Regions from separate parts of the Pseudoalteromonas sp. KAN5 genome, predicted to be linked through region 1. Evidence: predicted binding sites of a transcription regulator. Region 1 holds the regulator's gene; each other region holds the start of a gene.
What was found. Region 1 encodes sigma-54, which starts transcription at its own class of promoters, with help from an activator protein. Its sites were predicted from a motif close to GTTGGCACGNNNNTNGNNT; they were not measured.

Region 1 (7,952 bases):
ATGCAAGACTTGCTCAAAGCAGGAGTTTTATAATGCAGTTTGCTGATTTATACCAGCCGCTTAGTGATGATGCCCGTAGTCGCGCGCAAAAAGTTAAACTGCTTATTTGCGACATCGATGGTGTATTTTCAGATGGCCGTATTTACTTAGGTAATCATGGTGAAGAACTCAAAGCCTTTAATACTAAAGATGGCTTTGGCATTAAAGCCTTAATCAACAGTGGCTTTGAAGTGGCAGTGATCACTGGCCGTCATTCACAGATAGTTCAGCAACGAATGACTAGCCTGACTGTAGCGCATATTTATCAAGGTCAAGAAAACAAGTTGCAAGCTTATCAACAGCTCAAAAATAAATTGCAGTTAACAGATGAGCAAATAGCCTATATAGGTGACGATGGACCAGATATGCCGGTTATGGAATTAGTCGGTTTTGCTGTAGCAGTGAATGATGCACACCCGCTCATAAAACGCATCTCGCATTATACAACCATGCTACCAGGTGGTTTTGGTGCAGTGCGTGAGCTCACTGATTTATTGATGCTTGAAAATGGTAAGTCACTAACAAGCGAAGGGACTAGCTCATGAATAGTGCGCGTTTAATATTATGCGTATTGTTCGTCGCTTGCATGGTGTGGTTGTGGTTTCCCTATTTTAATCAGCCAACAAATGCACCACAAAACCAAGAAGATATAATAGCAAAACCCGATTACACTGCCGTAGCATTAAAACAAACAGCATTTGATGAACAAGGTAAAATTAGCCACAAAGTAACCGCTGCAAAAATGGAGCTCTATCAACAGTTAGGCTTCACTTACTTTGAGCAACCTATTTTTACTTTATATAATCAACAACAAACGTGGCAAATTAATGCAAACGAAGCCACTTTATATGAAAACCATCAATTAATTTTAGAAGGCAATGTGGTGGCTAAAAACCTGACCAACAATGCCATGATTGAGCACATCAATGCAGATAACATTCAGGTTGATATTGAACTACAAACCATGAGCTCTGAACAACCTGTAGAATTGATTGGGCCAAATTTAAAGATCACTGGGCGCGGCCTCAATGCCGACTTAAAAGCCGAAGTGGTAGAACTAATTAACCATACGCGAACCATATATTATGACCAATAAATTTGCTCACTTGCTTGTTATACCAAGCTTATTCATGGCCTTTGCAAGCTTTGCTGAGACTAATTTACCACCTGCGGACCAAGTATCGATCAGTGCAGACAAACAACTTGCCCAGTTAAAAGATAACATCGGTATTTTTGAAAACAACGTTGAAATTATTCATGGTAACCGCCGTATTAAAGCTGATCGCCTTGAAGTACACAAACGTGAAGACTTAGGCGACAATAAACAACTGCTTGTAGCCACAGGAAGTCCAGCTTATTTTGAAGAAAAACAAGCTGATGGCACAATTATGAGCGCCAGCGCTAAAGAGGTTCGTTACGACGTTGCCAAGCGCTACTTAACCTTAATTGGCGATGCGCAGGTTACTCAAGCAGGGCAAAAAATTAATGCTAAAAGCATTACCTACGACATGGACCAACAGCTTATCAGCGCCGAAAAAGGCGAAAGCTCAAATGATCGCGTGCACACTATTTTAGTACCGGTAAGTAACAAAAAAGACAAATCTAAAGGCCAGCCATGAGTACATTAAAAGCTGAATTTTTAGCTAAAAGCTACAAAGGTCGCCAAGTTGTCAAAAGTGTAGGCTTAGAAGTTACCGCCGGCAGCATTGTTGGCTTACTGGGCCCAAATGGTGCGGGTAAAACCACAACCTTTTATATGATTGTAGGCTTAGTGCCTAGCGACAAAGGCAAGATCAGTATAGATGACAACGACATCACCTTACTGCCAATGCATAGTCGCGCTCGCTTGGGGATTGGTTACTTACCGCAAGAGTCATCAATTTTTCGTAAATTGACTGTTTATCAAAATTTGATGGCTATTTTAGAGACCCGAAAAGACCTTAAAAAACAAGCAAGAGAAGAAGCTCTTGACAGCTTACTTGATGAATTTAGCATTCAACATATTCGCGACAGCCAAGGTATGGCCCTATCTGGCGGTGAACGTCGTCGTGTTGAAATTGCCCGTGCATTAGCCGCAGACCCAAAATTTATCTTGTTAGATGAGCCTTTTGCTGGTGTTGATCCAATTTCAGTGTTAGATATAAAGAAGATTATTGAACACCTTAAAAACCGTGGTATTGGCGTGCTTATCACCGACCATAATGTACGAGAAACTCTTGATGTTTGTGAAAAAGCCTACATAGTTTCTCATGGGGAGTTAATTGCATCAGGCACACCTGAGCATGTACTCGCCGACCAAACAGTTCGCGATGTTTACCTAGGTGAGCAATTTAGGCTATAAAGCCACACTTGGCTAAGCATCTGCTAAACTTAACAATGACAACAATAAAAGGATTGTTAGAGATACATGAGGCAATCACTCCAGCTGCGCATGGGCCAGCAACTTACAATGACACCGCAACTGCAACAAGCTATCCGCTTATTGCAGCTCAGCACATTGGATCTGCAGCAAGAAATTCAAGAAGCGTTAGATAGCAATCCGTTACTAGAGCTAGAAGAGCATGAGTATTCAGACGACACGGCGGGCAAGAATGAGCAAAAGCAAGATAACGACGACTTAACCGTTAGCGCCTCAGCAGATGACAAGCCCAGCGAATACGAACAAGAAAGCAGCGAAGCACTCACCAAAGAAACACTCAGTGATGAAATGGCGATGGATGTCACATGGGATGAGTACATGAGCGCTGCACCAAATAGCTCAGCAGGCCCAATGCCAGAGGACGAATCTATATATCAAGGCGCCTCAACAGAAACCTTGCATGAATATTTAATGTGGCAGCTACAGCTAACTCCATTTAGCCCTACAGATGAAGCAATAGCCATTGCAATTGTTGAGGCCATTGATGACTCAGGTATTTTAACGCTTAGCTGTGAAGACATTGTAGAGAGCTTAAATCAAGGCAACAACGAAGAAGAAATCGAACTTGACGAAGTACAAGCGGTTTTAAAACGTATCCAATTATTTGACCCTGTAGGCATCGCGGCTCGCAGTCTACAAGAGTGTTTATGTATTCAGCTAAATCAATTTGATCCGGCAACCCCTTGGATTAATGAGACAAAAATGATTTTAACTGATCATATCGATTTATTAGCTAGTCGCGACTATCGCACTTTGATGAAAAAGACTAAGCTTAAGGAAGATGAACTAAAAGAAGTGATGACTCTGATCCACAGCCTAAATCCAAAGCCTGCGGATACCATAGTACGAGAAGAGTCAGAATACGTTATTCCTGACGTATCAGTGAAAAAAATTAAAGGCCGCTGGGTGGTTGAACTTAATCCAGACAGCATGCCAAAAATCAGAGTGAACAGCCAATATGCAGCTATGTCGCGCTCAGTAAAGTCGAGCACTGATAGTCAGTTTATTCGTTCGCATCTGCAAGAAGCTAAATGGTTTATAAAAAGCCTAGAAAGTCGCAATGACACATTGCTCAAAGTAACCAATTGCATCGTAAAACAGCAGCAAGGTTTCTTTGAACATGGCCCTGAAGCCATGCGACCTATGGTACTCAATGACGTTGCTGAAATGGTAGAGATGCATGAGTCAACAATTTCTCGTGTAACTACCCAAAAATACATGCATACCCCGCGTGGTATTTTTGAGTTAAAGTATTTTTTCTCAAGCCATGTTAGCACTGAAAATGGCGGCGAATGCTCATCGACAGCTATTCGCGCACTAATCAAAAAACTGATTAGCGCAGAAAACTCAGCGAAACCATTGAGTGATAGTAAAATTGCAGATATATTGGCAGAGCAAGGTATCAAAGTAGCTAGACGGACTATTGCAAAATACCGCGAGTCACTGGCTATTCCACCGTCAAATCAAAGAAAGAGTTTGATTTAAGGCGTAAAATCAAAAAAGGAAAATGCTTATGCAACTAAATTTAACTGGTCGTCACGTAGAAATTACTGATTCATTAAGAGACTATGTAAACAATAAGTTTGCGAAGCTTGAGAGGCATTTTGATCACATCAACAATGTCCATGTTATTCTTGACGTAGAAAAGCTAAGCCAAAAAGCAGAAGCCACCATCCATGTCAGTGGTGCTGAGTTATTTGCTTCAACTGAACATCAAGACATGTATGCAGCCATTGACGGACTAATCGACAAGCTCGACCGTCAAGTAATCAAACACAAAGAGAAGCACGCTCGACACTAACACTATGAAATTAAGCTCACTTATTTGCCAGGACTGCAGTAAAACTGCGGTCCTTTTTAATAGCAAAAAACGGATCATTGAATTTATCAGCCAATTGGCTCATGAACAACTTCCTCAGCTATCACAACAAGAAATCCTCGATGCATTACTCGCTAGAGAAAAACTAGGTAGTACTGGTATTGGTCGTGGCATTGCCATTCCTCATGGTCGAATGAGTGGTATTGAAAATCCACTAGCAATCATTTTAGTGAGCGAAACGCCTATTAATTTTGACGCAATTGATAATCGCCCTGTGGATCTGTTTGTCGCTCTCATCGTACCAGAGGGTGATAGTCAACTTCATTTAAAGACGTTAGCCACAATTGCTGATAAACTTAACGACAAAGATTTTTGTAAACAACTACGTAGCGCGAAAACAGATCAAGATTTATATCACGTTATTGTTGAGCAATCGTAAGTCATACCTCTTGCGTTAGTGATCTATTATGGCGGTACAAAGTAGTTCAATAACAAGGAAAAATTATGACAGGTAGTTATTCTGTACACATAATTTTTAATAACGTTAATGAGTTATTTAACCAGCTAGAGTGATCATGTTTTTAATAAAATTGCTATTAAGTGAAGGAGAGTTTACATGGAGTTAATCATCATCAGTGGGCGCTCTGGCTCAGGTAAATCGGTTGCCCTGCGTGTAGTTGAAGATCTTGGTTATTATTGTGTCGATAATATCCCTGTAAACTTACTGCCTTCATTAGTTCGTAGTGTCTCTGATAATTACGACAAAATTGCTGTTAGTATTGATGTTCGTAACTTACCCAAAGAACAAGAAGAATTTAACGACATTCTTGAGTACTTACCCGGCTTTGCCAATCCAACATTATTTTATTTAGATTGTGATGATCAAACACTGATCAAACGTTTTTCTGAAACGCGCCGTTTGCATCCACTTTCTTTAGATTCATTGCCGCTTGATTTAGCCATCAAACAAGAAAAAGTATTACTTGATGTGTTAACAACACGTGCTGACTTTATGTTAGATACCACTGATCTAAGTGTCCATCAACTTGCCGAGACGATTCGCGAAAAGATTTTAGGTAAAAAAGATAAAAAGCTAATTATCACCTTTGAATCGTTTGGCTTTAAACATGGTATTCCAAAAGAAGCGGATTATGTATTTGACGCGCGCTTTTTACCTAACCCGCATTGGGAGCCTGAGCTAAAGCCACTGACAGGTCTTGATCAACCAGTTAAAGATTACTTAGCCAGCCACAGTATTGTGCAAAAATTCACTTGGCAGATCCAAACCTTTGTACAAACCTGGTTACCGCACTTAGAACGTAATAACCGCAGTTATTTAACCATTGCAATCGGCTGCACAGGTGGCCAACATCGTTCGGTTTATTTAGCGCAAACCATTGGCGAAAGCTTTTCAATGAGCCACAGCAATGTAAAAATTCGCCATCGCGAGCAAGAATAACAACCACTGTTACAGTAAGGAATGTGGATGCGCTTAGAAGATACATTTTTAATAAAAAACAAACTTGGATTACATGCCCGCGCAGCCAGTGTATTAGCACAGTTAGCCGTGCAGTTTGATGCCAGTATCACACTTCACCAAGATGACAAACAAGCCGCTGGCGACAGTGTTCTAGGCCTAATGTTATTAGAAAGCAGCCAAGGTAAAGAAGTTAAAGTTGTGTGTGAAGGGCCCGATGCCGAACTCGCACTTGCTGCTATTGGAGAGCTGATTGCGCACCGCTTTAACGAGCAAGAATAGTCCATAGTCAGCACAATAAAATTACGTTAAACTTAATAAGCTACTGGTCAACGCAACCAGTGTAATTATCAAAGTTTCATCCCACCAATTAAATGTATTTATTATTTAAGGACGCCAATGCCAGAAGCTTTTGAACAAGATTACCCACTACAACAACTAAAGCAAGTGACCAAGTCACTTAACAGTGGTCAATTTGTTCAAGTAAGGCGTATGTTGGCAAAAACAGCTCCCTGTGACACAGCTTTACTACTAGAATCATCGCCGCATAAAATTCGTACCTTGCTCTGGCAACTGGTAGATCCAGATGTACAAGGTGATGTACTCGAAGAGCTTTCTGAAGATGTTCGCCTAGGGATCATTGCCCAAATGGCGCCAGAGCATATTGCTGCGGCGACCGAAGACATGAGTCACGATGACTTAGGGGAAGTATTACGTAGCTTACCTGACACAGTCTACCAAGACGTTGTCAGCGCCATGGATAGCCAAGACCGTGAGCGGGCAACTCAAGCGCTTTCCTATCAAGAGCGCTCAGCTGGCGCATTGATGAATACCGATACGGTCACTATTCGTCCCGATGTCACTATTGACGTGGTACTGCGCTACTTACGCTTACGTGGCGAACTGCCTGAAGGCACTGATGACCTTTATGTGGTTGATAAACACAACTGCTTTTTAGGCGCAATGTCGCTCACCACGCTACTCACCAACTCGCCGGATAAAGTTATTCGCGAATTAATGGACGAAGATTGTGAATCAATCCCTATTTCCATGGATGAAAGTGAAGTAGCCCAATTGTTCGAACGCCATAACTGGATATCTGCACCTGTTGTTGATGATAACGACCACCTGCTGGGCCGGATCACCATCGATGATATCGTTGACGTTATCCGTGAAGATGCAGAGCACAGCTTATTGAGCTTAGCGGGTCTTGACGACGAAGAAGATACCTTCGCCCCAGTATTAAAAAGTTCGAAAAAGCGCTCAGTATGGCTTGGCGTTAACTTATTAACCGCGTTGCTCGCTGCAATTGTAGCAAGCTTCTTTGAAAACACCTTAGCGATTCTACCGATCCTAGCTGTACTCAACGGGATTGTGCCCTCAATGGGTGGCGTAGCTGGTAGCCAAACACTTACTCTAGTGATCCGTGGTATCGCTGTAGGTCATATTAACCAAACTAACCAACGCTTTTTACTAATGAAAGAGCTCGCGATCGGCGCTATAAACGGCATGGTATGGTCAATTTTAATAGCAGGTGTAGTCGCACTATGGCAGTGGGACTTTAAACTCGGCGGCGTACTCGCCTTTGCCATGTTTATGAATTTAGTCGCAGCAGGCGTCGCCGGCGCAAGTATCCCACTACTGTTAAAGAAAATGAAAATAGACCCTGCACTAGCTGGTAGTGTAGTGTTGACTACTGTAACTGATATTGTAGGCATTTTTGCCTTTCTCGGCACCGCAACTTGGTTGTTAGTCTAGATAGGAATAGAGGTTCTAGAAGCTAGGTTTTAGGCCCTAGTATCTAGTCGCTTCCCTAGAACCTAGCGCCTTTTAAGCGCGGCATAAAGCCGCGCCTACAATAAACCCAAACATCGGTGCAAACCTGTAGCCGCGAGCTTACCTCGCGCAGGTTTATACTCACCACCGAAAATAAAAGTCACGGGCTACGCATCCTAGCACCTTTTACTTTACACCTTCGCGGCTAAAGCCAGCTCCGACAAAAACCACTTTTTACACAAAGAGAAGACAATGAGAGTAAATGAGAAGACATACCCATTTATATCTTTCTCTTAAGCGCAGCGCCTCTTAACCTCTTTGTGAATAAATCACTTAAATCTTTCTCTCGGGATACCCGAGCCTACAAACAATTTTTACCACAAAGAGCAGCGAGGCGCTTCGCTACACAGAGAAAAAGCAGC
Region 2 (7,952 bases), 330 kb from region 1:
TTTAAACTCTTGATGTGCGGCATAGGCTGCACCTAATGTGAATGCTCTTAGCGCATCTTCTCTGCTGAGCGCTTCGCTAACACGCCACCCCTCAGCTGGTAGCTGATTGTGATCTTGGCGAGTTATTGCTGAATACAAACCATCAAATGGATTAGCCAGTTCAACAGGGTAGTCAGAACCGGCGGCTACAACTGAGCCTTGCTTTAAAAAAGTCTGCCAAGCATAAGCGCCTTGCAACTGGGTGTCGGCAAGGCGTTGCTCAGCCATATGCATATCAGATGTGGCGTGCACAGGCTGCATTGATGGAATAATTTTAAGTGTTTTGAAACGAGGAATATCAGCAGGGGTAACTATTTGTGCGTGCTCTATGCGGTTACGCAATAAAATACCGCCCGTTTTTTTAAACACGTTTTGATAAGCATCCAATACAATATGGTTTGCCTTATCACCAATAGCATGGGTATTCGCACTAAAACCATGGCTAAAGCTTAATGTGAAAAGTTGCTCTAGTTTTTGCTGAGTCTCTAGCATTAAACCTTGGTGGTTTTTTCTATCGGCGTAATCATTTAGCAACGCAGCACCGCGACTTCCCAAGGCACCATCAGCGTATATTTTTACACTGCGTATTGACATAAAGTCGTTAAGATCTTTGTAGCGCCCAGCCCTGAGCATGCTTTCAAGTGCAGGATCCGTTGCACTGAGCATGGCTACTATACGCAGTGGTAGTGTGCCTTGCTCCGCTCTTTGCTTATAAATTTGCCAGGTTTGTTTATCAATACCGGCATCATGAGTTGAAGTTATTCCTAAACTTACAAGGTGTTGGCCTGCTTGAGTTAATGCATTGCTTACGTCTTGATCGGATGGAGCTGGAATATGTGCAGTGATCAAGCGCTCGGCCTTATCGATGAAAATACCACTTAGTTTACCCGTTTGGTCACGAATAATTTCACCGCCCGTGGGGGCTTGTGTTGCGGCGGTTAACTTTGCCAGTTCTATCGCTTTACTGTTAACCCAAATCGCGTGACCATCTATCCGTGAAAGCACTACCGGAATATCTTTTACAACTTTATCTAAATCAGCTGCCGTAGGAAATTGCTTGTCAGTCCATAACTCTTGATTCCAGCCGCGGCCAATTATCCAGCCATTTTTATTCTTGGCAAATAGTGCTAGCTGCTGCTGGATTTGTGCAATCGAGGTCGTGCCGCGTAAATCGAGCTGGGTTAAATTATTACCCAATCCTATAACATGGCCATGGGCGTCTATTAAACCAGGTAACAGGGTCTGTTGCTCAGCATCAAAAGACTCTGCATCAGGAAAGCTGCTTTTTAGTTTATCGTCACCGACTTTAACAACTTTACCGTCTTTAATAACCAAGGTAGAAAATTGTTGTAATTGGCCGCTATAAGTTGGTGTGTAGCCATTCGCGTTATAAACCACTTTAGTATCAGCGATAGTAAAGAATGATAAAAAGAGCAAACAGCTCAATAAGCATTTCATTGTTAGTATTCTTTTAAGTGCCCTTGGTAGTTAAACAGTAACAGAGAATGACGAGCCTGCAAATTAAATAGCCTAAAAATATTTATAGTTTAATATTTTAAGCTATGCTTATGAATTAGTTATTATTAATTTATTTTAATCGGAACATAAATGAAGCTTAACCAACTGGCTATGCGTAGCAAATTCATACTCTTATCAGCTTTAATATGCATCATTTTTATTGTTGCGATGGCATTTATTAAAGTTGCTAATAATCAAATAGCAGCAGGTTTTGAGCGCTTCTATCAACATAATTTTATGGTAACTAAGCTCAGTGCAGATCTAAAGCAAGCTCAAGATGGCATTTTATCTGGGGTAAGGGGATTGCAAGTTGTTTACTTACTCGGCTTAAAAGAACAAGCACCTGAGTTACTCAATAGTATTGATAAAAATGTTGCACTAACAATGCCACTCATTCAACAAATTAGCCAAGCGTATAAAGGTGAAGCTAATTTACTTATCAGATTAAAAAATAACTCGCAGCGCTACGAGCAAGCAGCAATTCAATTTAAGCAGGCAATGGAAAGCGCAGCTGATAATAAAGCGGATTATGCTATCTATCGTGAATTTGTGGACTCTCACAATGCGTTAACCGATTTTTTTGACGAGTTTGAAAAAATCAATGTCGCACAAGTTGCAAAAGCGCAAGCCGCGGCGCAGCAATCCATTGATTTTGCAAATACAGTATTTTATTTATCAATTTTAATTGCGCTTGGTTTAGCTGTGTTATTTAGCCATATGTTGTCGCAAAAAGTGGTGATGGGATTAACGATTGTTAGCGAAAGTGCCCATGCTCTGCAGCGCGGCGAATTAGATCACTACTCTCAAGTAGAAGGTGAAGATGAAGTTGCTGATTTAAGTCGTACCTTAGATGCTACAATTCGTCACTTAAATACCACACTGGCCACTATTCATAACTCTGTAGCACAGGTTAATAATCATAGTGATGAGTTACTCAGTTCAAACACTCAAATTCAAACGGCTACCTCTGAGGTCTCTGATCATACAACACAAGCTGTAACTGCAATTGAAGAGTTATCTGTCACCAGTAAGAGTATTGCAGTAAATACTGCTGAGTCAGCGACAGCTTCAGATAGCATGATGCAACTTGCCAATAGTGGATTAGAGGCGTCTGAGCAAACCAAAGAGGCGGTGAGCCATTTACTAGGCACATTAAACGAAACATCAGACGTTGTTGATCAACTGCAAAGTGAATCCAGTAAAATTGAGACGATCCTTGATGTGATCCGTAATATTTCCGAACAAACTAATTTACTAGCACTCAACGCTGCAATTGAGGCTGCCAGAGCGGGTGAGCAAGGGCGCGGTTTTGCTGTGGTGGCTGATGAAGTACGCACCTTAGCTCAGCGTTCTCATAGTTCAGTAAACGAGATTGAAACAATGCTTGGGCAGCTTCGTTCTGCAAGTCAAAATGCAGTGACTATGATGGCTGATAGCACAAGAGTTGCAGCACAAGCTGAAGATAAAATGGATGAAAGTAATCGCTTATTAAAAGAGATTATGGAAATGATCAATCAAGTAAACGACCAAACACAGCAAATAGCAACAGCAGCAGAGGAGCAATCAGCGGTTGCTGCTGATATTAGCCAAAATATGCATACCATCCACACTCTAACCGATACCACCGCTGATATTTCGCAACAAACTGCGAATACCAGCAATAGTATGGCCGAACAAAGTCAATTGGTTTTAAAGCAAGTTGCATTCTTTAAATTAAATTAACTTTGCGACAGTGGTATAATCTACGCTTACTTATTAGCGTACATGCTAAATTCTGCCAGCGATAACTTGTTATCTTTATCGCTGTCGTAATTTTTAAAGCGTGACCATAGTGCAGGATCTTTCGCTGACTCTGAGCGAGTGAGCAACCCGTCTTGATTACGGTCTAAGTTTTTGAATTGCTCGGCAATGCTATCAGTTGTTGCAAAACTGCTACAGCTGACAATAAGGAGTAAAGCATACCCTAATTGTATGGTGTATTTCATTGGTGAAACTCATTAATGCAGATTATTAGTTAAAAAGTTCTTAAATTCGACGAGTGAAATCTTGTTATCTCGGTCAGTATCCCAACGCTGAAACTGTTTTATAAGCTGTGGCTGGGCATCTAACTCATTTTCGGTTAAGTAACCATCTCTATTGTTATCTAAATGATCAAAACGTTGTTTTACATCCAGCGCCATAGCATTAAAGCTGCTAGCTAACATTACAGTTAATGGTACTAATATGCTTTTCATTGTTAAGGTCCTTTTAGTTAACTTGAGTCAGGTTAGCGAGTAAAAAGATAAAGTATTTGCCATAATTTAAATCCCAACATTAAATCCGTTTACACATTCCCTCCGGGATTATGGCAAATACTTTAAAGTCTTTTAAATTTTAAAATTAGCAAACTCTTGCTCTGATAACACCTCGTCGTTGTTATCATCTAGATCAGTAAACTGCTTCAATAAAGCATCATTTTGCTTCGCTTCAAGTAATGATATTTGTCCGTCAGCGTTAGTATCTAGTTGTGCAAATTTAACGTTTAGCTGCGATGCTAAAACGGTGGCGCTAATGATTAAAAACATTAATGAAAAGGCGGCGATAAGTTGTCTCATAACTGAATTTCCTTATGGGTAAGTTATTGTAAAAACTGCTTAAATTCAGTCATTGATATTTGACCATTCTGGTCTTTATCAATTTGCTCAAAGCTTTCATGCAAGACTGCATCTTCCGAAGCTTCGGCTTCACTTAATGTGCCATTGCTGTCTTTATCAAGCTCTGCGAAGGTAGCCTCAACATCCATTGCAAAGCTATTAAAGCTAAATAGGGAGCAGCAACATAAACACAGTGGAGCTAATACTTTCATATAATTACCTTATAAACAGTTGTTGCTTCAGGTATTACAAAAATGATGCCAATAATACTTTTATTTAAATATCAGTGGCTTATGGTTTTTTGGTGAAGTTCAGTGTGAAATAATGACTCAATACTGTGTCTTTTTTGCAACAGTTTTTTGTGCTTTTTAATAAAATTACTTAAAAACAAATGGTTAAGTTGTTTCAATTTAGCGTCAGTAGTTTTACAGAGGCTATAAATTTCATCTTATTCATTATTCTTATTGATTCAGCTAGTGTATAAGTAACACCTTTCATAATTCAATATTTAAACTAAAGGAGTAGCGACAGTGGCCTCACTCGCTAAAAAGTACAGCGCTTTACTTCGTTGGCGACCTAATTTAATTGGCCAGTTTTTATTTAGTACTTTGTTATCTTTACTGCCATTGTCATTGGTAGTGATTGTGTTTTTAAATGCGTTGAACAAACAGCTTGCCGTAACTCAACAAATCGTCAGTGATAACTATCAAATAACCAAGTCATTTAATAACCTAAAACAAGACCTTAATAGTTTAGAGCGGGCAACGCGACAAAACTGGGTGCTAAAAAGTGAATCGCTTGATGAATTGATAGTTGATAAATGGCAATCGTCGTTGCAAAGTATTGATGAACTGACTTTTATTAGTCCTACAGGGGATTATATTAACCAATGGCAGCAACTTGCCAAGGAATTGCAGCTAGCGCATACACAGCTTGTTAGCGAAGGGCTACAAGATGCGCAATTATTTATTCCGGTGAGTGAATTAATCGCTCGTCAAACCTTATGGCTAAGAGATCAAAACGAACTACAAATAACTAAAAACCAGCAACAGTTAAAAGCATTACAAAATTCTTTTATTAATTGGCTGATAGCCCTTACTCCGTTAACGTTACTCGTAGGTGGTGGTTTTTTGTGGCGTATAAGTGGTCGATTGAAAGGCTTAACCTCAGTTATTGATAAACTCGGACAAGGTCATTGGCAGCAAAAAATATCTGTACAGGGTTCTGCTGAACTGGTTGAACTGGGTAATAAATTACAATGGGTGCAAGAGCAATTGCATCAATTAGAGCAACAAAAAGATACCTTTTTACGCCATGTTACCCATGAATTGAAAACTCCTTTAGCATCAATGGTGGAAGGTACCGACTTATTAACCGATGAAATCGTTGGGCCAATTAACAAAGAGCAGCAAGCCGTACTGGAGCTTATCACCCAAAGTATGGTGCGCTTGCGAGCAATGATAGACAGTTTGCTCAGCTATAATGCAATTCGTAGCAGTAAAGAGGACTTAAGTGAGTTGGTTTTTTCACAATTAATAACCAAAATAAACAATCACTTTGAGCACCGTTTAGTGGCACGCAAACAAAGTTTATGTTGGCATTGTGATTTACCTGAGCAGCCGCTGGAAATAGCAGCAGAGCTTGTTGAAATGATTTTAATACAGCTAATTTCTAATGGCTTGAAGTTTTCACCGCAACAGCAAGCAGTTGATATCCATTTATCGTTAGCGGGCTCTACCTTAAAAATGATCGTCAGTGATCAGGGCACAGGTATTCAAGAGCAAGAAAAGTCACATATTTTCAGTGCTTTTTATCAAGGTAAAAATGCTAAAGATGTGACTGCGCAAGGTAGCGGCTTAGGGCTGACAATTGTTAAAGAATCTGTTGAGCAATTAATGGGAACTTTGCTGCTTGAGCAGAATGAACCACAAGGTTGTCGTTTTATAATTCAAATCCCAATCATCAATCCAACCAATAAAAACCAAGGAGTTAATTAGCATGGGCGTGCGTTTAAATACCATTTTAGTGGTGTGTTTCACCACTTTAGGGCTCGCTGGGTGTGAGTTAACTGAGCAACCAGTAAAAGAAGATAATACCGAAGCAGAGCAGGTTGTTAAAGTGGTTGAGCCACAAGGTGATGGTTTACCAAATCCAAAACCTCGGCCAAAAACCGATCCTATGTATCCGCCGGCAGAAATCGTCATCGGCTGGCATGCGAAGGCCTGTGGAGGCTTTAAAGTGGTGGCGAGTAAGGTTTCTTATATTGGCACCAAAGAGATTCAGAACTACTTTGATTTTAGTTGCAAAAATAATGTATTAGCGCCGGAAAAGGTATTAACGCAATTATTAAAGCTTGATCAGGCGTATTATTGGCCTGATGATATAAAGCAGTATTTATGGTTACAAAAACAGCAAATAAAACAACAAATAGACGCCAAGAAAGAGCAGCAAGCACTGAATAATAAAATGCAAGAGACCCTGTCATCGTTGGCAACTATTGAGCAGCAATTATTACTACGCGAAGAAACTAAGGAGCAGTAATCATGTCGATAGAGCAAAATCAAGGCGCACGAATTTTACTGGTTGATGATGATGCAAGTTTATTAAAGTTACTGGCTATTCGTATTGAATCTAAAGGCTATCAAGTAACGACCTGTGAAAGTGGTATAGCGGCTTTGCAGTTATTAAAAAACCATGTGTATGATGCGGTAGTAACTGATCTACGTATGGATGAAATGGATGGTATGGCATTACACCGTCAGTTGCAGCAGCGTTACCCAGCACTGCCGGTGATCATGATGACCGCGCATGGGTCAATTCCCGATGCGGTTGAGGCCACGAAGCAAGGGATTTTCGCGTTTATTACTAAACCGGTAGATAAAGATGAATTATTCGATAGCTTAGCTAAAGCGATTGAAATTCATGGCTTAAGCGCTGATGAAAACACAGCAAGTAGTAATATTGTAACCCGCAGTGGCGCTATGCTGCATTTGCTTGAACAAGTTAAATTGCTAGGCCCTACACACGTAAATGTATTAATTTCAGGTGCCAGTGGTACAGGTAAAGAGTTATTAGCAAATGCAATTCATCAACACAGTCATGTCAGTGATGGCCCGTTTGTAGCCATTAACTGTGGTGCGGTGCCAGGGGAGTTGCTCGAGTCTGAATTATTCGGCCATAAAAAAGGGGCGTTTACAGGCGCCGTTAAAGATCATCAAGGGTTATTTCAACAAGCCCAAGGTGGTACTTTATTTTTAGATGAAATTGGTGATATGCCGCTTAATTTACAAGTTAAGTTACTACGTGTTCTGCAAGAGAAAACTATTCGTCCAGTGGGCTTTCAAGAAGAGATCCCGATAGATGTACGAATTGTTTCAGCAACCCATAAAAATTTACCGGATGCGATTGCAAATCAACAATTCCGTGAAGATTTATACTATCGCTTAAATGTGGTGAATCTTAAATTACCGCCTTTATCTGAGCGTAGAGAAGATGTCAGTCTATTAGCACAGTACTTTAGCGCCACCATTGCCAAGCGAATGGGACAAAAAGAGAAGCGCTTTGCCAGCGAGGCTATGCATGCATTGGTGCGCCATGATTGGCCTGGTAACATTCGCCAATTACAAAATGTGGTTGAGCAGGTTGTTGCACTCACTCCAGGTGAGGTAATATCGGTACAACTGGTGGAGAGTGCGCTTAATAGTAATGACAGTAATGTTGAGCCGCTTTCGCTAAATGATGCTAAAAAAGAGTTTGAGCGTG
Region 3 (7,952 bases), 1.5 Mb from region 1:
CTTGAACGCGGTCAATGATACTGTGATCAGATAAATCAAACCATGTACTTACAGCTTCGGGCATACCGCCAGTAAAGTAATAATCAGTGAGTTTTGAGAATAATTTACTATGTGCTGCACTTGAGTTTGTTTGCCTTGCAAATGCCTTAATTAGAGCTGTTTCTTGCGAGGCGATCAGAAATTCGCGAAATGTGAGGGGGCGTAGATTATGTTGTTCCACCTTACCAACCGGAAAGGAGTTTAATAAACCGATATTAGAACCACTGGCAGCAATGTGCATATACGGTGCTTGTTCAGCAAAGTATTTGAGAGATGTGACTGCTTTAGGGCATTCGCCTATTTCATCAAGGATCAGTAGATCTGTATTAGGGTTAAACGTTTTTCCTGTAAGTAACTCAATATTAGATAGTACGTCATTGGGAGATAACGAATCAGCGAATGCTTCGCTCATTTGTGGGGATTCTAAGAAATCGATGCGAATCACGTTTGCAAAAGTACTGCCTAATAGAGTTTGTAACAAATAAGTTTTACCAGTTTGGCGAGCGCCATCAATTAATAATGGTTTTCGTGCTGGTTTAGATTTCCAATCTAATAACTTTTCTAAAATTAATCGTTGCATGGCAGGTCTCACATTACTCATTAGATGATTAATTACACTTTATTGCGCGAATAAATGCAAGTTTTCACACTTTTATGCGCGAATAAATGGGTTTTTCTACATTTTTATGCGCGAATAAGTGTGGTTATCTCATGTGAATTAAATTTACTACCATTTTAAACGCTGATGTTTTACCTTGTTGTGCAGTAGCTTTTAAAGGATAACGAAGATATGGTAAGGCCTATTTCAGTCGATAACGCTGAACATTACAAATGGAGCGATGACTGCGATGGTTGGCATTTAGTAAAAAGTGCGGCATTGAGTGTGATCCAAGAGCGAGTGCCGTCGGGCTGTTGTGAACAGTCGCATAAGCATGAGTTTGCTGAGCAGTTCTTTTTTGTGCTTAGTGGGCAGGCTACATTAATTGTGGACTCAGTGAGCCATATTTTAAACCCGCAGCAGGGCTTACATGTGCCAGCAGGGTTGGTGCATCAATTATGTAATTATGGCGAAGTTAACCTTGAGTTTATTGTTACTTCAACGCCGCCAAGTCATGGTGATAGGGTTAATCAATCATAACCAAGGAGGCTTAGACCTCCTTGATTATTAGTTATATTTTATCCTAGCAACCTAGCCCTAATTCCCCGGGCCACATTCCATACATTGGTTAATAATATCTGGGCCGAATTTAAGTTTGGCGTTTAAATCACGCAGTGCGGTACGTAGGCCTTCTTCTATCACTGGATGATAAAATGGCATATCCAGCATTTGCGGTACGGTCATTTTGTTTTGCACAGCCCATGCAAGTAAGTGGGCGATGTGCTCAGCTTGTGGGCCAATAAATTCAGCACCTAAAAATAAGCCTGTACCTTGCTCTGCGTATAAACGCATGTGGCCTTTATTTTTCAGCATTACGCGGCTGCGGCCTTGGTTTTCAAAGCTGACTTCGCCAATTTCAAAGCAACCACATTCACCAAAACGCGCGGTTATTTGCTTGTAGCTTTCGCCCACCATAGCTATTTGCGGGTCGCTGAAAACGGCTGCAATAGGTGCGCGGCGCAGGCCGTTACGAACATCTGGGAAGCGGCCGGCGTTTTGTCCGGCAATAGTGCCTTGATCGCTGGCTTCATGCAGTAGTGGGATCATATTGCTGGCATCCCCTGCGATAAATATTGTTGAGTCGCCACATTGCATAGTGTGCTTATCAGCCACTGGTACACCGCGTTCATCAAGTTCGATACCGGTGTTTTCAAGGCCTAGTTTATCTGTATTTGGCACGCGGCCAGTAGCGGCTAGCACGTAATCAAATTGTTCAGTTTGTTTCTGACCGTTTTTGTCAATATAGCTAAGCTGGGCTTTATCACCGACTTTTTGCATATCAGATACGTTTGAATCAGTATCAACAAAAAATTCTTCTGCAAATACAGTGTTTGCGTAGTCTTTTATAACTGGGTCGGTAATAGGACCGATAGCGCCACCTACACCAAACAGTTTTACCTTTACGCCTAAACGGTGCAGCGCTTGGCCAATTTCAAGGCCAATAACACCTGGGCCAAATACGGCAACGGATTCTGGCAAGTCCTGCCAATCAAATACGTCGTCGTTAATTATTAATCTGTCGCCAAAGTTATTAAATACACCTGGGTAAGCTGGGCGAGAGCCGGTGGCAATCACAAAGCGTTTTGCTGTAATAATTGTATGGTCGTCAATTTGCACGCGGTTGGCATCTAAAAATTTTGCATAACCACGAATTTTATCTTCGTTGGGTAATTCATCTACGGCTTCTACTACAAAGCCTGCAAAGCGGTCGCGTTCGTTACGTACTCGTGCCATTACTTCCACGCCGTTAATTGTTGGCTTTGAGCTATGTACACCAAAAGCGGGGGCTGCTTCAATTGCATGGGCTGCTTCTGCGGCGGCAATGAGTAATTTACTTGGCATGCAACCTACACGAGCGCAAGTGGTGCCATACGGGCCTGATTCGATCATTAATACATTGGGAGTGTGTTGCTTTGCATTACGATAAGCGCTTAAACCTGCTGTGCCAGCACCAATTACAACAACGTCTGTTTGTAGTTCTTTCATTATGTTGCTCCAGAATACCAATTTTATTAATCAATTGGTGTGTAAATAAGTTAATAAAATGAGTATAAAAAAGGGGCTAAAAAGCCCCTGTATTTAATTGCGTGGGGGTTTAAATATTAAGCAAAATATTTTGCTAAATCGTCAGAGCCACCAATGTGTTTTCCGCCAATAAATACTTGTGGTACGGTTTCACGGCCTGAGATTGCTTTAAGGCTCGTTAATGATGCACCTGCGCCCATGGTGATTTCTTCGTACACTAGGCCTTTTTCTTCAAGTAAAGCTTTTGCTTTAGTACAGAAAGGGCAACCTGGTTTAGTAAATATGCTGACTGCCTCTGGTTTTACTTGCTTAGGGTTGATGTAATCAAGCATAGTGTCTGCGTCTGATACTTCAAACGGGTCGCCTGGTAAATCTGGTTCGATGAACATTTTTTCAATTACGCCATCTTTAACTAACATTGAATAGCGCCAGCTACGTTTACCAAAGCCTAGGTCATTTTTGTCTACTAACATACCCATACCGTCAGTAAATTCACCGTTGCCATCTGGTAATAAAGTAATGTTTTGTGCTTCTTGGTTTTGTGCCCAAGCGTTCATTACGAAAGTATCGTTTACTGATACACACACGATGTCGTCAACGCCATTTTGCTTAAGTACTGCAGCTAGTTCGTTATAGCGTGGTAAATGCGTTGATGAACACGTTGGTGTAAATGCACCTGGTAGCGAAAATACAACAACCGTTTTACCTTTAAAAATGTCGTCAGATGTTACTGATTTCCACTCATCGTTTACGCGAGTTGCAAATGTAACCTGTGGAATTGTTTGACCTTCAATATTCTTTAACATGTTTTTTAGTTCCTCTTGATTTGTTGATAGCCATTATGTCGTGAAAGTTATAATAGCTCCAATCGTTTGTTTGTATTAATATGATAGTTATTATCTATTAGTTGTGGTTTGCAATGAATTTAAAAGACCTTGAATATGTAAAAGCAATTGCGCACTTTAAGCATTTTCGTAAAGCTGCCGATGCGTGTTATGTCAGCCAGCCAACTCTCAGTGGCCAAGTAAAAAAATTAGAACAAGAGCTGGGAGTGACCTTATTTGATCGCTCCACTAAGCAAGTTACTTTAACGGTGCAAGGTGAACGTTTGTTGACACAGATCAAAGTGATCTTAGAGCAAACCCAAATATTAAAAGAACTAGCAGCAACCTCTAGCGCACCACTACAAGGTAGGGTAAAAATCGGCATTATTCCAACGATTGCGCCGTATTTACTCCCTACTTTGCTTACGTCTATGAAAGAGGCGTTTGCTGATAGCCAGTTTGCTTTTGTTGAAATGCAAACTGCTAATATTTTAACTGCGTTAGATAATGGTGAGTTAGACATTGCAATCTTAGCAGATGTGCCTGAACTTAAGCTTTATCATACAGTTAATATATATAAAGAAGATTTCTTGGTAGCAATGTCAAATCAAAATAACCTTGCTAAACGTGATAAAGTTGCTTTGGATGAACTGCAATCGTGCAGTTTGTTGATGCTTAGCGATGGTCATTGCTTTAAAGACCAAGCGCAGCAGTTTTGTTTTGCTGCTGGGGTGGATGTATCAAACGAGTACCAAGGTAATAGTCTGGAGACTTTATTGGCACTGGTGGCTATGGATGATGGTGTTACATTTGTACCAAAGCTCGCTTGCAGCGAGCGCATAGGGATCCGTTATTTACCAATCTTTCCTACTCAGCAACGTCGTGTCGTATTGGCTTGTCGTAAACATTATCCACATTTAGCTGGAATTGAGTTACTCGCAAACTGGCTGAGTGAGCACCCGAGTTTACGCCAACAATTGACTAAGGTTTTAAATTAGTGAGCTCGACTACATCATTGATTTGAATATTAGGCAAAGGTTGCTGATCAACACTCACGGCAACGGCACTTTGCTGATACACCTGTTCGACCTGAACTTGATTTAATGTGGTGATCAAGTTCGGCATTTTATTACCCGCTGCATCGGTTAAATAGTTATGATGAGCAATATTCAAGCGTTGACCTTTTTCAATGCCATGTGCTTTACCTAAGTTGATGATCAATTTATTGTTTTCAATATGTAGAATTTTTCCTTGAGTCTCTAAGCATGCCATTGCAGCTTGTAGATCGTAACTGACGGTTTGGTTTATATCAGTAATACTTTGACCATAATCAGAGCTCCAGAACTTTTCGCTGAATACATCGATGATTTGTGTTTTTTCAAATGGCCAGATACCTTGGCTGCGATAGCTTTTTTGCCAAAGTCGTTCATACGTGGTGCCATCAAATAAAGCAAAGTCCACCTTGTATGAGCGTTGGTACGTTTCGTCTTGCCAGAATGCGTAACTATTATTGAGCTTATCACTATTAGAAATATCAACAATCTGACTCAACAGTACATACTGTGAGTTGCTGCGGCTTGATATTTCTTCTAATAGTGCATCACTGTAATCGTATTGTTGATTAAAAAACTCGCTCACGCGGATCGGAAAGTTAAAATAAGCGGTTGGCTTAGCATTCATTGCCGATTGGCTTAATGTTTTATACAGGGCTTCGCTAGTGGCTTTATTGATGTCAAAAATTTGACCCATCATGGCCTGTTCACGATTGACTAATTGCGTTTGGGTGATCGCAACAAACTTAGTGAACTCATTAGCGGGGCAGTGCTCTTGTTGTGGGAAAATATCCAAGCGTAGCGTGATCGCAAATTGATCTGACTTTCGATCTTCACTGATCATTTCTATTTTTTGAATTTCGCCGTGACTGTTTATTTTTAGTTGATCTTGCGTAAGTACGCCGTCAACTAAGGTTTGCATTGAGCTCACACGGGCACCTGAGAACACTAACGCTTGGGTGATTGCATCTTTTATGGCCGCAGATTTTGCCGCCGCCACATCATCATTTTTGATACTGGCATGGCCTGTTGATTCATACCACTGTGCTGAGCTATTAGGCGAAAAAAGGCTGGCTGTTAGCCAACTTGTGGCGATCATGATTGTTGATAAACTATGCTTCATTACCCAAACCTTATACATAAACATCTGCTATATGCAGTGACAGAGCAAGGACTATACCAATTGTTTGACAACTTTGATCTAAAACGACAGTAAGTACTAATTTTGGCATTGATTGTGCATCGGTTTAGACATTATGACTTCTTTTAAGCGTGAGAGACGCCATGCGTAGTGTGATTGCAATTTGCATTTTTGCGAGTCTAGGTTTAGTAGGCTGTAGTAGTATTTTTGATAAACATGTGGAATATAAGTACATAGAGCCAGATAACTACCCAGTTTTAAAAGCGGTCGGGTATGCGCCAATTAGTGCTCAGCCCGGGGAGAATCAGTCACAGCGCTCGTTGATGGCAATTAAAGCATCTAAGCTTGAAGCGTACCGCGAGCTTGCAGAACAAGTATATGGGCAAAAGATTACCGCCGGCACCACTGTGCAAGGCAGTATTGCGCAAAATGATCAATTACACAGCCAAGTGCAAGGCATTATTAAAGGGGCGCAAGTCATTAAAAGCTATGCAGTTGGAGATACTTACGCTACCGAGTTACAGCTTGATATGAAACGTGTCCATGACTTATACATAGGCGAAATAAAGCCACGTGAAGTTAAAAAAGTCACTTATTACTAAAGTTAATTATTGAGCGTTAAATAGTCACAAAATAATGGCTAAAATATCTCACTGTTAACGCTTCAGTGCTATGCTTTATTTACTGTTTTTTACTGAATAAAGATTGTGGCAAGAAAAAGTTTGACGCGTTTTTTAGTGTACAACTCAAGGTTGCTTTTGTGAGCGAGTGTCGCTCAGTTAGTGTGCCTTTGAGTAAATGGAGTAATCGCCCGTTACTGCATTTTTTGCTGCCTCTTATATTTGCAACCTCTTTTGTGTGTGCCGATCGCCTATCGATTCAGTTCACTACCTTTTTAGAAAAAATGCACCAACAGTTTGGTCCTTCACGTGTGGCAGTTGCTCGTAATTGGCAAACAATGTTAGTCCAGTCACAGAACAAAACTGAACAACAAAAAATTTTAATCGTAAATGATTTTTTTGCTCGTAACTTGCGCTACCGAACCGATATGCAGCTTTGGCAACAAAATGATTATTGGGCAACTCCACTTGAAACTTTAGGGAAAGGGCTGGGTGATTGTGAAGATTATGCAATTGCTAAGTATATCAGTCTGCGCGCCCTAGGTATTGCAGATGATAAGTTACGGCTTATTTATGTAAAAGCACAGATCGGTGGGCCAAACTCTAGACAAACTCAAGCGCATATGGTGCTTGGTTACTTTGCTGTGCCAAATGCGCAACCACTGATTTTAGATAGTTTAATTGCAAAGGTATTGCCCGCAGCTAAACGTACAGATCTGAGCCCTGTTTTTAGTTTTAATAGCCAAGGTTTATGGGCTAATAATTCAACGCAAAGTGTTGCAAACCCTACTGCTAGATTATCTCGCTGGCGACGTATTCTCGAACAAACACAACAAGAAGGAATTATGTGGTGATGTCATTTATGTCCTTGTTTAAACGCAAAAGTAAAATCACTTTACGGCAAGAGTTATGGCTGGGGATTTTAGTCATTATTGCAGTAGGCTTTATGAGTAGTGTATTAATTAGTACTTATACTGCTAAACAGTATTTTTCTTCTCAGTTACATTTAAAGAATATCGATAATGCAAATAGCTTAGCTTTGATGCTAAGCCAGTTGCAGAAAGATCCTGTTGAATTAGAGCTACTAATTTCAGCTACTTTTGATACTGGGCACTATCAGCGCATAGAGTTACAAAACCCATTAGGGGAGCCGCTTATAAAACGCGTTTTTAGTGGTAAGCTTGATACAACGGCGCCAGGGTGGTTTCATCACTTTTATCACTTACAAGTTCAGCCAGGGGTGGCGCAAGTGAGCGATGGTTGGCAGCAGTTCGGTACTTTATATTTAGAAAGTCACAGCCAATATACTGAGCAAGCGCTATGGGAAAGTGCCATACGATTATTTTTTAGCTTTTTTATCGTTGCGATTATAGCTTGTATAGCAAGTGCTTACTTTTTAAGGAAAATATTACGTCCTTTGGACGATGTCGTGCAACAAGCGAATGCTTTAGGCGATAAACGCTTTATTAGATCGAAAGTACCCAGAACCTATGAATTTGCACGGTTAGTGAGCTCGATGAATTTACTTTCAAAGCGATTTAGCCGGATTGTTAAAGAAGACAAAAAACGCTTAGAAGAGTTTCGTTTTAAAAG
Region 4 (7,952 bases), 1.4 Mb from region 1:
TGCTTTTCGTTTCATTTAATGTTGAAATTGACATTAAATAATTTCCAAGTCAATAGCTAACTATGATCACTGTTATTTCACCTGCAAAAAATTTAGATTACGAGAGCCAAGCAAGTACCGATAAATTCACGCAACCTGAGTTACTTGAGCACAGCGAAGAGTTAATGACTGTGTGTCGGGAGTTAACACCGGCGCAGATTAGCAGTTTAATGAAAATAAGCGATAAGCTTGCCGGCCTCAATGCTGCACGCTTTAGCGAATGGTCACAACCGTTTACTACCGACAACGCCAAACAAGCTGTAATGGCTTTTAATGGCGATGTATACGGTGGTTTAGATGCAAACAGTTTAACTGCTGGGCAACTTGATTACGCACAAAGCCATTTACGTATTTTGTCAGGCCTTTATGGGTTATTAAAACCGCTTGATTTAATGCAAGCGTATCGCTTAGAAATGGGCACTAAGCTTGAAAATAGCCGTGGCAAAAACTTATATGAGTTTTGGGGCAGCATTATTGCCGATAAGCTCAATACTGTTCTCGCTGAGCAAGATAGCCAATATTTAGTAAATCTTGCATCAAACGAGTATTTTAAAGCGGTTGATAAAAAAACCTTAAATGCGCAAATCATTACTCCACACTTTAAAGACTGTAAAAACGGCCAATATAAAATTATTAGCTTTTACGCTAAAAAAGCCCGCGGCTTAATGGCACGCTACATTATTGAAAATAAAATCACGCAGTTAAGTGAGCTGAAAAAGTTTACTGTTGATGGTTACTACTACAGTGAAGAAGCGAGTCAAAAAGCACTTGAGCCGGTATTTATGCGTGACGAGCAAAATTAATTTTTAAACATCGCTCAGTTTAAAAAGCCATGCACCGCATGGCTTTTACGTTTTGGCGCTTATTTTGCAGTACCTTGAGTATATGTAAGAATACTTAGGGTTAAATAATGTTGAAAATACCTTCTATCAGTGAAGCTGAAAAGTTAATAGAAGAGAAACTCGGTGGCTGGTTTGATGTTGTCATAAGCCACATTCCCAATTTTATAGTGGCAGTGATCATTGCCATTGTATTTTCTATCCTCGCTCGCTTTTTAGGCTCGATGATGCGTAACTTATTACGCCGCTCTTTGGACTCTAAACAAATTGCCGATTTGATGGCATCAATATTTAAAATGATAATATTGTGCGTGGGATTATTTGTTGCACTTGATTTTATGGGGCTCAAAGGCACAGTGACCTCACTGCTTGCCGGTGCGGGGATTGTGGGCCTTGCCATTGGTTTTGCTTTTCAAGATATGACCGAAAACCTTATTGCCGGTATTGCTATGGGGATCCGCAAGCCCTTTAAAACAGGTGATGTCATTAAAACCGATGATGTGTTTGGCACTGTTAAGTCAATAAACCTGCGTAACACTTTGGTGGAAAACTTCTACGGGCAATTAATTTTAGTGCCTAACAAAATACTGTTTCGTAATGTATTACGTAATTACAGTACCTTAGGCGTGCGCCGTATTGAAGTACCGGTGGGTATTTCATACGGTGATGATCCTGAGCTTGCCGCTGAGGTGATAGTTAAAAAAATTAATGAATTTGATTTTGTTATTAAACAGCAGGAAACCGCAGTATATGCTGACAGTTTTGGTGACAGCAGTGTCAACTTACTGGTGTGGTTTTGGATCAAATACCCCGGTGAGGCTGACTTTATGACAGTACGCCACAAAGCAATTGTAGCCGTTAAGCAAGCACTAAGTGATGCTGATATTAGTATTCCATTCCCAATTCGCACCCTTGATTTTGGTATCAAAGGCGGCGAAAAACTCGATGCAATGATCAGTGAAAAGCAACAGCAGACTGAGTAATTACTCGCTTTAGAGTCAGTGTATCAGCAGGTAATATTTACTTGCTGATAGTGCTAATTTACACATATATGCTGGTGGCAATAGGATTTTGCTTTGCGCATATTTCCTGTATTAAGTTTTTTACTGAGAAATAGCAGCAATAAGAGTAAGATAAGTACAGGTTTATTTATCCCCTATAAGGAAGTTACAATGAAAAAACTAGTATCAATATGCGCATTCTCACTATTAATATTAACCAATCCCACCTATGCACAAGAGCAGGCAACCAGCTCAGTTGAAAGAATGTTCTCAGTAATGGGCATGGATAAGCAGATGAATGGTGGTTTTGAAGCAATGTTACCAGTTATTGAGCAAATGGCGGTACAGTTACAATTAGATGCCGCGGCGAAAGAAGAGTTGAAAAACATTTACCGAGATTGGTTTAAGTATGATTTTGATCAACAAGCAATTTTAACAGAATTAGTTGAAATCTACTCTGAGAATTTTACTGAAAAAGAAATCAATGAGTTAATCGCCTTTTATGAAACACCCACAGGGCAAAAGTTTCTTGCTAAATCACCAGAGCTAATGCAAATAGGTGCGCAGTTAGGTATGCAAGAAGGGCAGTTAAAACAAGGCCTACTGCTTGAAAGACTACAACCATTCTTAGCAAAACATCAAGGTAAGTAAAGTTAGCTTTGTATGATTGCGTGCTGCTTTTTAAGATTACTTATTAGACACAGCTAAAAACCCCCGCTACTGTCTAGTAAGTAATAACGACGCGGGGTTCAAAATGGATAGTCATAAGTTGAACACCAAGCAGCCCGACAATCCATGTATTCGTCATTGCTGTTTGGATGGCAATGATATTTGCCTCGGCTGCTTTAGAACCCTAGCTGAAATCCTAGCTTGGCACAGCGCCAACCCAGAACAAAAACAGCATATTCTTAATGAATGCCAAAACCGCAAAAACGCCCGACATAAATAATTATGATGAATTATCTTCGTGCTATTAATTTTATATTGGCAGGCATTAAGTTCGAACTGACTGTTTACTTGATACTACATGCCATTACAATATTGAAGAGGGTTGAACTTTTGTGAATATAAAAATCAGCACTAATAAAGCACTAAATAGAAACACAACGAGCAATTAAATTCTCCAACCTAGCCTCTCTAAGCTCTTTAATTTCTCACTTGCATTTTATTTTCTATGATAGCGATACCTTGGGTGTTTTCTAAAAACTTTTGTGCCAGTGCGCGTTCAAAACCGGTTGCAGCTTGGCCGTACAGGGCTATTTTGTTGCCATCAACATGCACTTGCAGTTGTGTAAGATTTAGGTTTGGGTTGCGGCGTAGTTTATCAATTATTGCTTGTTGTAAAGTTGGCTGAGGAGAAACGCTGCTGATCATAATCGTGCTGGTGGCTGCACTGACTTGTGTTGCACAGGCGAGTAAAAATACACAGCATAGTGATACTAATGATACAGTTAATTTAAAGCGGTTCATGATTTCCCTCAAGTTTGCTTAGTGAATGACATTTACTTAGTTACAAATTCCATTCCAAAATTAACCTATTGTAAATTAAAGATATTTAATATTTTCATAGTGACCTTAAGAATTTTTTACATTCTACTGAGTAAAAAATACGATGAGTGGTCATTATTTTAGATTTATTTGTTCCTTTTTTAGCTTTATTAGATTAATACAGTATATAGCTATTTGTAACATTTAATTTACAGAAAATGTCATTCCTTAATAAATTAAAGGTGTGTAGCTGAGTTTTGGGATAAATATTTAAATGAAATAATTCTCTTTAAATTACAATAGATTAATTGCTCTATTTTAAACTTTAATAGATTACAATTACTAAGTTGACAGCGTTGTCTTGTGGTGTTTCCATTAAAGGGTTGTGAATTAATTGTAAATTCATAGCTTATTTAAATTTACATCCAAGGATTTTAAAATGAAAGCGTCGAAAACCCCCGCATTGAAAATAACTGCATTAGCGAGTGCGATTCTATTATCAACTGCAAGCACTGCAATGGCAGAGCAAGTAGAATCAGCGCGTTTTATCGTGCATTTATCAGAGCAAACAGCAGCGGTACACACTGCGTTTGCGCGCAGTAAAGCCCACGTTGATACGATTAAAATGAATTTGATGAGTGATATTGCTCTGCAAGCAAATGTAGAAGTGCTGCAAAGTTTACCAGATATTAATGCTATGGCGGTGGTTTTAACGGCGGAGCAAAAAGCGCGATTGTTGCAAAGTGAGGATGTAGCCAGTATCGAAGTAGATCCAAAGCGCTATTTAATGGCTGAGAGCACGCCTTATGGGATCACTATGGTACAAGCTCAACAGTTATCAGACAATCTAACTGGTAATCAAAAAGTATGTATTATGGATACCGGTTATGCACTTAACCATCCTGACTTACCAAATACAGGGATCACAGGTAGTGATGGATATGGCGCTAATAATACGGGGAATTGGTACAACGATGGTAATGGTCACGGTACTCACGTAGCGGGAACCATTGCGGCACTTGGCGGTAATGGGTTGGGCGTTGTTGGGGTTAATTCATCGGGTCAATTAGGGCTGCATATAGTTAAGGTATTTAACGATCAAGGTCACTGGGCATACGGCTCTGATCTTGTTGCTGCAATTGCTCAGTGTCAGTCAGCAGGTGCAAGTGTGACAAGTATGAGCTTAGGGGGACCACAATCATCTAATGCTGAACGTCAAGCATTTGCCAATAGCTATGCGCAAGGCATGTTACATATTGCGGCGGCAGGTAATGATGCAAATAGCTCGCTAAGCTACCCGGCATCGTATGACTCTGTGGTATCGGTGGCTGCGGTTGATCGTAATGGCAATAAAGCCTCCTTCTCACAATATAACTCACAAGTTGAAATTGCAGCGCCGGGTGTAGGCACTAATTCAACGTGGAATAACGGCGGTTATAAAAGTATTAGTGGTACCTCAATGGCGACACCGCATGTATCGGGTGTTGCAGCACTAGTATGGAGTTACTTTCCAAATTGTAGTAATCAACAAATTCGTGATGCACTTAATGTAACAGCCCAAGACAAAGGCACACCAGGGCGTGATACGTCATACGGCTTTGGTATTGTTAAAGCAAAAGATGCTTATGATTATTTAGCGCAATCTGAATGTGGTGATGGCAGTGGTGTTGATAATGCACCAGTCGCGCGCTTTAGTGCCTCGGTAAATGACAAACAAGTGACATTCAGTAATACATCCACTGATGATAAAGGCATTAGCAGTTATAGCTGGAGTTTTGGTGATGGAAATACTGCAAGCACGCAAAACCCTGTTCATACTTATGCAGCAGAAGGTAACTACACGGTTGTTTTAGAAGTGACGGATACGATAGGGCAAACAAATCAACGCAGTCAGACGGTGACGGTTTCATCGACCCCGGTAGGTGGGTGTGATGGTTTAGCAAGTTGGGATGCAGCAAAAGCATACCGTGTCGGTGATTTAGTTGAGTATAACCAAGCTAAATATAAAGCAACTTGGTGGTCAACGGGTGCAAGTCCGGCAGTCTTTTCGAATGTATGGTCACGTCAAGGTAACTGTCAAAGTAGCGGTGGTGGTGCTGTAAATCAAGCGCCAAAAGCTAACTTTGATTTTAGCGTAACTGGTTTAGCGGTGAGCTTTACTAACGCATCAACCGATGATGTAGCGGTAACGGCTTATAACTGGACGTTTGGCGACGGTAATGCAGCCAATGCAAAAACACCAACTCATACTTATCAAGCTCCCGGCTCTTATGAAGTAAAATTAACAGTAAGTGATGCGCAAGGCCTCAATCACAGTTTAGTAAAAACAGTGATAGTAACTGATGGTGATACGCCACCAGCAGGTTGCAGTGGTTTAGCTGCGTGGAGTGCCTCAACGGCCTACACCGCAGGAAATGAAGTCGCCTATAGTGGCAACCGTTACAGCGCTAAGTGGTGGACACAAGGTGCCAACCCTGCTGATAATTCATCTGCATGGGCGGTATGGAAAGATTTAGGTAAATGCCAGTAAGTTATACTAAAAAGCCGAGGCTATAACAGTCTCGGCTTTTGTACACATTAAAGAAAATGATTACTTCTTTTTCTTAGCTTTCGCCTTTTTGCGGGCTTTAATTTTTGCCGGATCTTTGAGTTTTTTAATTGGCAACTTAGCTTCTTTATGTTTTGGCTCGAGCCCTTTAATAACACGACGTTTAAGCTTTTGCTCTGTGTAACGTTCTACTTTTGCTACAATTGCAATATCGTGGGCTTCCACTAATGAAATCGCAATGCCTTTTTTACCCGCGCGACCAGTACGGCCAATACGGTGCACATATACATCTGCGGTGCGTGGCATATCAAAGTTAATGACATGGCTGATATCTGCCACATCAATTCCTCGGGCTGCAACATCAGTCGCCACGAGTATTTTAGTGCGGCCACTGTGGAAGTTTTCCATTGCCTTCATACGCTTGTCTTGTGGCATTTCACCACGTAACCATGCTGCTTTAACACCGTTGTTAGTGAGTTCACCAATTAAGGTTTCAAGGCGTTCACGGGTTTTTACAAACACAATCGCTTTGCTAACATCAGGGCCATTTAGTGTATTAACTAATAACTCGAGTTTATGATGGTAGTCATCGGCTAAATGGATCCATTGATGGATTTTGGCTTTTTCTTTTCGTGATGACTCAGCTTCAAGCAGCGCAGGGTCATTTAATATTTGCTCAGCAAAACGCTCAACACTGTCGCCTTCAAGGGTGGCTGAGAACAAAAAGCATTGGCGTCGATTTTTAGCTTCTTCACAAATGCGCATCATTTCTTTACGAAAGCCCATGTCTAGCATGCGGTCGGCTTCGTCTAAAATAAGCATTTCGACGTTTTCGGCGTGGAAGTTTTCAGTTTCTAAATATTCCATTAATCGCCCCGGTGTGGCGATTAGAATGTCGTTATTTTTTTCAAATATTTCTTTATGCGTACCGTAGTTAATACCGCCAGTTACCACCCCAATCTTAAGGTTGGTGCCTTTAGCAAGTAGTTCACATTGTTCATGAATTTGATAAGCTAACTCACGGGTTGGCGTCATGATCAAAACACGGGCGAAGCCTGGCTCCCGACGTGGAAAATCAAGTAAGTATTGAATAGCTGGGATCAAAAATGCAGCTGTTTTACCAGTACCGGTAGGTGCAGAAGCTAAAATGTCTCGCCCTTGCAGCGCTTCAGGAATAGCTTGTTGTTGGATGCTCGTTGGGGTTTCGTAACCCATCTTAGCAACGGCTTGCAGTAGCTTGTTATCAATATCAAAATCAGAAAATTGCATAGAGTGTCAAAAATAGAGGACAATTGCCGTTAATTATACGCGCTATCCGCCAGTTGGTGAATGAAAAGGTGAAAAAATGTCAGGCTTTGTGTTTAAACAATTTAAAGTAGCGCAAACGCGCAGCGCGATGAAGGTCTCGACGGACGGTATTTTACTGGGCGCTTGGGCTGATTTAGTCACTGCACAGCGGTTGCTGGATGTTGGCACGGGAACAGGCTTATTGGCATTGATGTGTAAGCAACGCAAGCCCTGCATGGCCGTTAGTGCTGTTGAAATTGATGAGAATGCGTGTGCTGATGCGCAGCAAAACTTTGCCAATAGTCCATGGCCCGATATTGCACTGGTGCAAAAAGCTATTCAGCAAGTAAACAGCATTACTAAGTTTGATGTAGTGATCAGTAATCCTCCGTATTTTAATGCCAGTTTAAAAGGGGATGATCAAGCGCGTAATACAGCACGTCATACTGATAGTTTGAGTTTTAGTGAGCTTATCAGCGCATTTAAACGACTTAGCCATGAAAAGTCATTTCTAAATGTAATTTTACCATGTCCAGAAGCACAGCAATTTATAACACAAGCACAACTGCAAGATTTGCATTTAGTACGCCATTGTTTGGTGAATACAACAAAAGCAAAAGCGCCAAGTCGCAGCTTAATGTGTTTTGCCTATCAGGCTCGTTTATGTGAGCTGACCCATTTAACGATTCATGGTGAAGCTGGGCAATATAGTGATGAGTATATTGCCCTGTGTAAGGATTTTTATTTAAA

Region 2: KAN5_RS00625 (EF-hand domain-containing protein) is a predicted target of sigma-54. The motif match lies at 4,437-4,455, and genes of this name have one in related genera.
Region 3: KAN5_RS09715 (LPP20 family lipoprotein) is a predicted target of sigma-54. The motif match lies at 5,823-5,841, and genes of this name have one in related genera.
Region 4: KAN5_RS10450 (BON domain-containing protein) is a predicted target of sigma-54. The motif match lies at 3,390-3,408, and genes of this name have one in related genera.

What each region holds. Positions count from the first base shown of each region.
Region 1 is NZ_AP025589.1:3,706,815-3,714,766, reverse strand. It holds gene KAN5_RS16515 (KpsF/GutQ family sugar-phosphate isomerase) at 1-33, shown strand, start outside; gene kdsC (3-deoxy-manno-octulosonate-8-phosphatase KdsC) at 33-584, shown strand; gene lptC (LPS export ABC transporter periplasmic protein LptC) at 581-1,135, shown strand; gene lptA (lipopolysaccharide transport periplasmic protein LptA) at 1,125-1,658, shown strand; gene lptB (LPS export ABC transporter ATP-binding protein) at 1,655-2,380, shown strand; gene KAN5_RS16490 (RNA polymerase factor sigma-54) at 2,447-3,943, shown strand; gene hpf (ribosome hibernation promoting factor) at 3,972-4,259, shown strand; gene ptsN (PTS IIA-like nitrogen regulatory protein PtsN) at 4,264-4,716, shown strand; gene rapZ (RNase adapter RapZ) at 4,894-5,736, shown strand; gene KAN5_RS16470 (HPr family phosphocarrier protein) at 5,764-6,036, shown strand; gene mgtE (magnesium transporter) at 6,154-7,512, shown strand.
Region 2 is NZ_AP025589.1:140,469-148,420, forward strand. It holds gene KAN5_RS00600 (amidohydrolase) at 1-1,497, opposite strand, end outside; gene KAN5_RS00605 (methyl-accepting chemotaxis protein) at 1,648-3,279, shown strand; gene KAN5_RS00610 (EF-hand domain-containing protein) at 3,306-3,542, opposite strand; gene KAN5_RS00615 (EF-hand domain-containing protein) at 3,555-3,791, opposite strand; gene KAN5_RS00620 (hypothetical protein) at 3,924-4,151, opposite strand; gene KAN5_RS00625 (EF-hand domain-containing protein) at 4,175-4,402, opposite strand; gene KAN5_RS00630 (HAMP domain-containing sensor histidine kinase) at 4,721-6,187, shown strand; gene KAN5_RS00635 (hypothetical protein) at 6,189-6,731, shown strand; gene KAN5_RS00640 (sigma 54-interacting transcriptional regulator) at 6,734-7,952, shown strand, end outside.
Region 3 is NZ_AP025589.1:2,177,669-2,185,620, reverse strand. It holds gene KAN5_RS09745 (AAA family ATPase) at 1-619, opposite strand, end outside; gene KAN5_RS09740 (cupin domain-containing protein) at 830-1,177, shown strand; gene KAN5_RS09735 (dihydrolipoyl dehydrogenase) at 1,235-2,683, opposite strand; gene KAN5_RS09730 (glutathione peroxidase) at 2,800-3,528, opposite strand; gene KAN5_RS09725 (LysR substrate-binding domain-containing protein) at 3,642-4,544, shown strand; gene KAN5_RS09720 (flagellar assembly protein T N-terminal domain-containing protein) at 4,528-5,721, opposite strand; gene KAN5_RS09715 (LPP20 family lipoprotein) at 5,883-6,341, shown strand; gene KAN5_RS09710 (transglutaminase-like cysteine peptidase) at 6,500-7,213, shown strand; gene KAN5_RS09705 (LapD/MoxY N-terminal periplasmic domain-containing protein) at 7,213-7,952, shown strand, end outside.
Region 4 is NZ_AP025589.1:2,330,972-2,338,923, reverse strand. It holds gene yaaA (peroxide stress protein YaaA) at 63-842, shown strand; gene KAN5_RS10465 (mechanosensitive ion channel) at 950-1,861, shown strand; gene KAN5_RS10460 (DUF2059 domain-containing protein) at 2,051-2,530, shown strand; gene KAN5_RS10455 (DUF1289 domain-containing protein) at 2,634-2,828, shown strand; gene KAN5_RS10450 (BON domain-containing protein) at 3,026-3,349, opposite strand; gene KAN5_RS10445 (S8 family serine peptidase) at 3,807-5,897, shown strand; gene srmB (ATP-dependent RNA helicase SrmB) at 5,958-7,184, opposite strand; gene KAN5_RS10435 (methyltransferase) at 7,261-7,952, shown strand, end outside.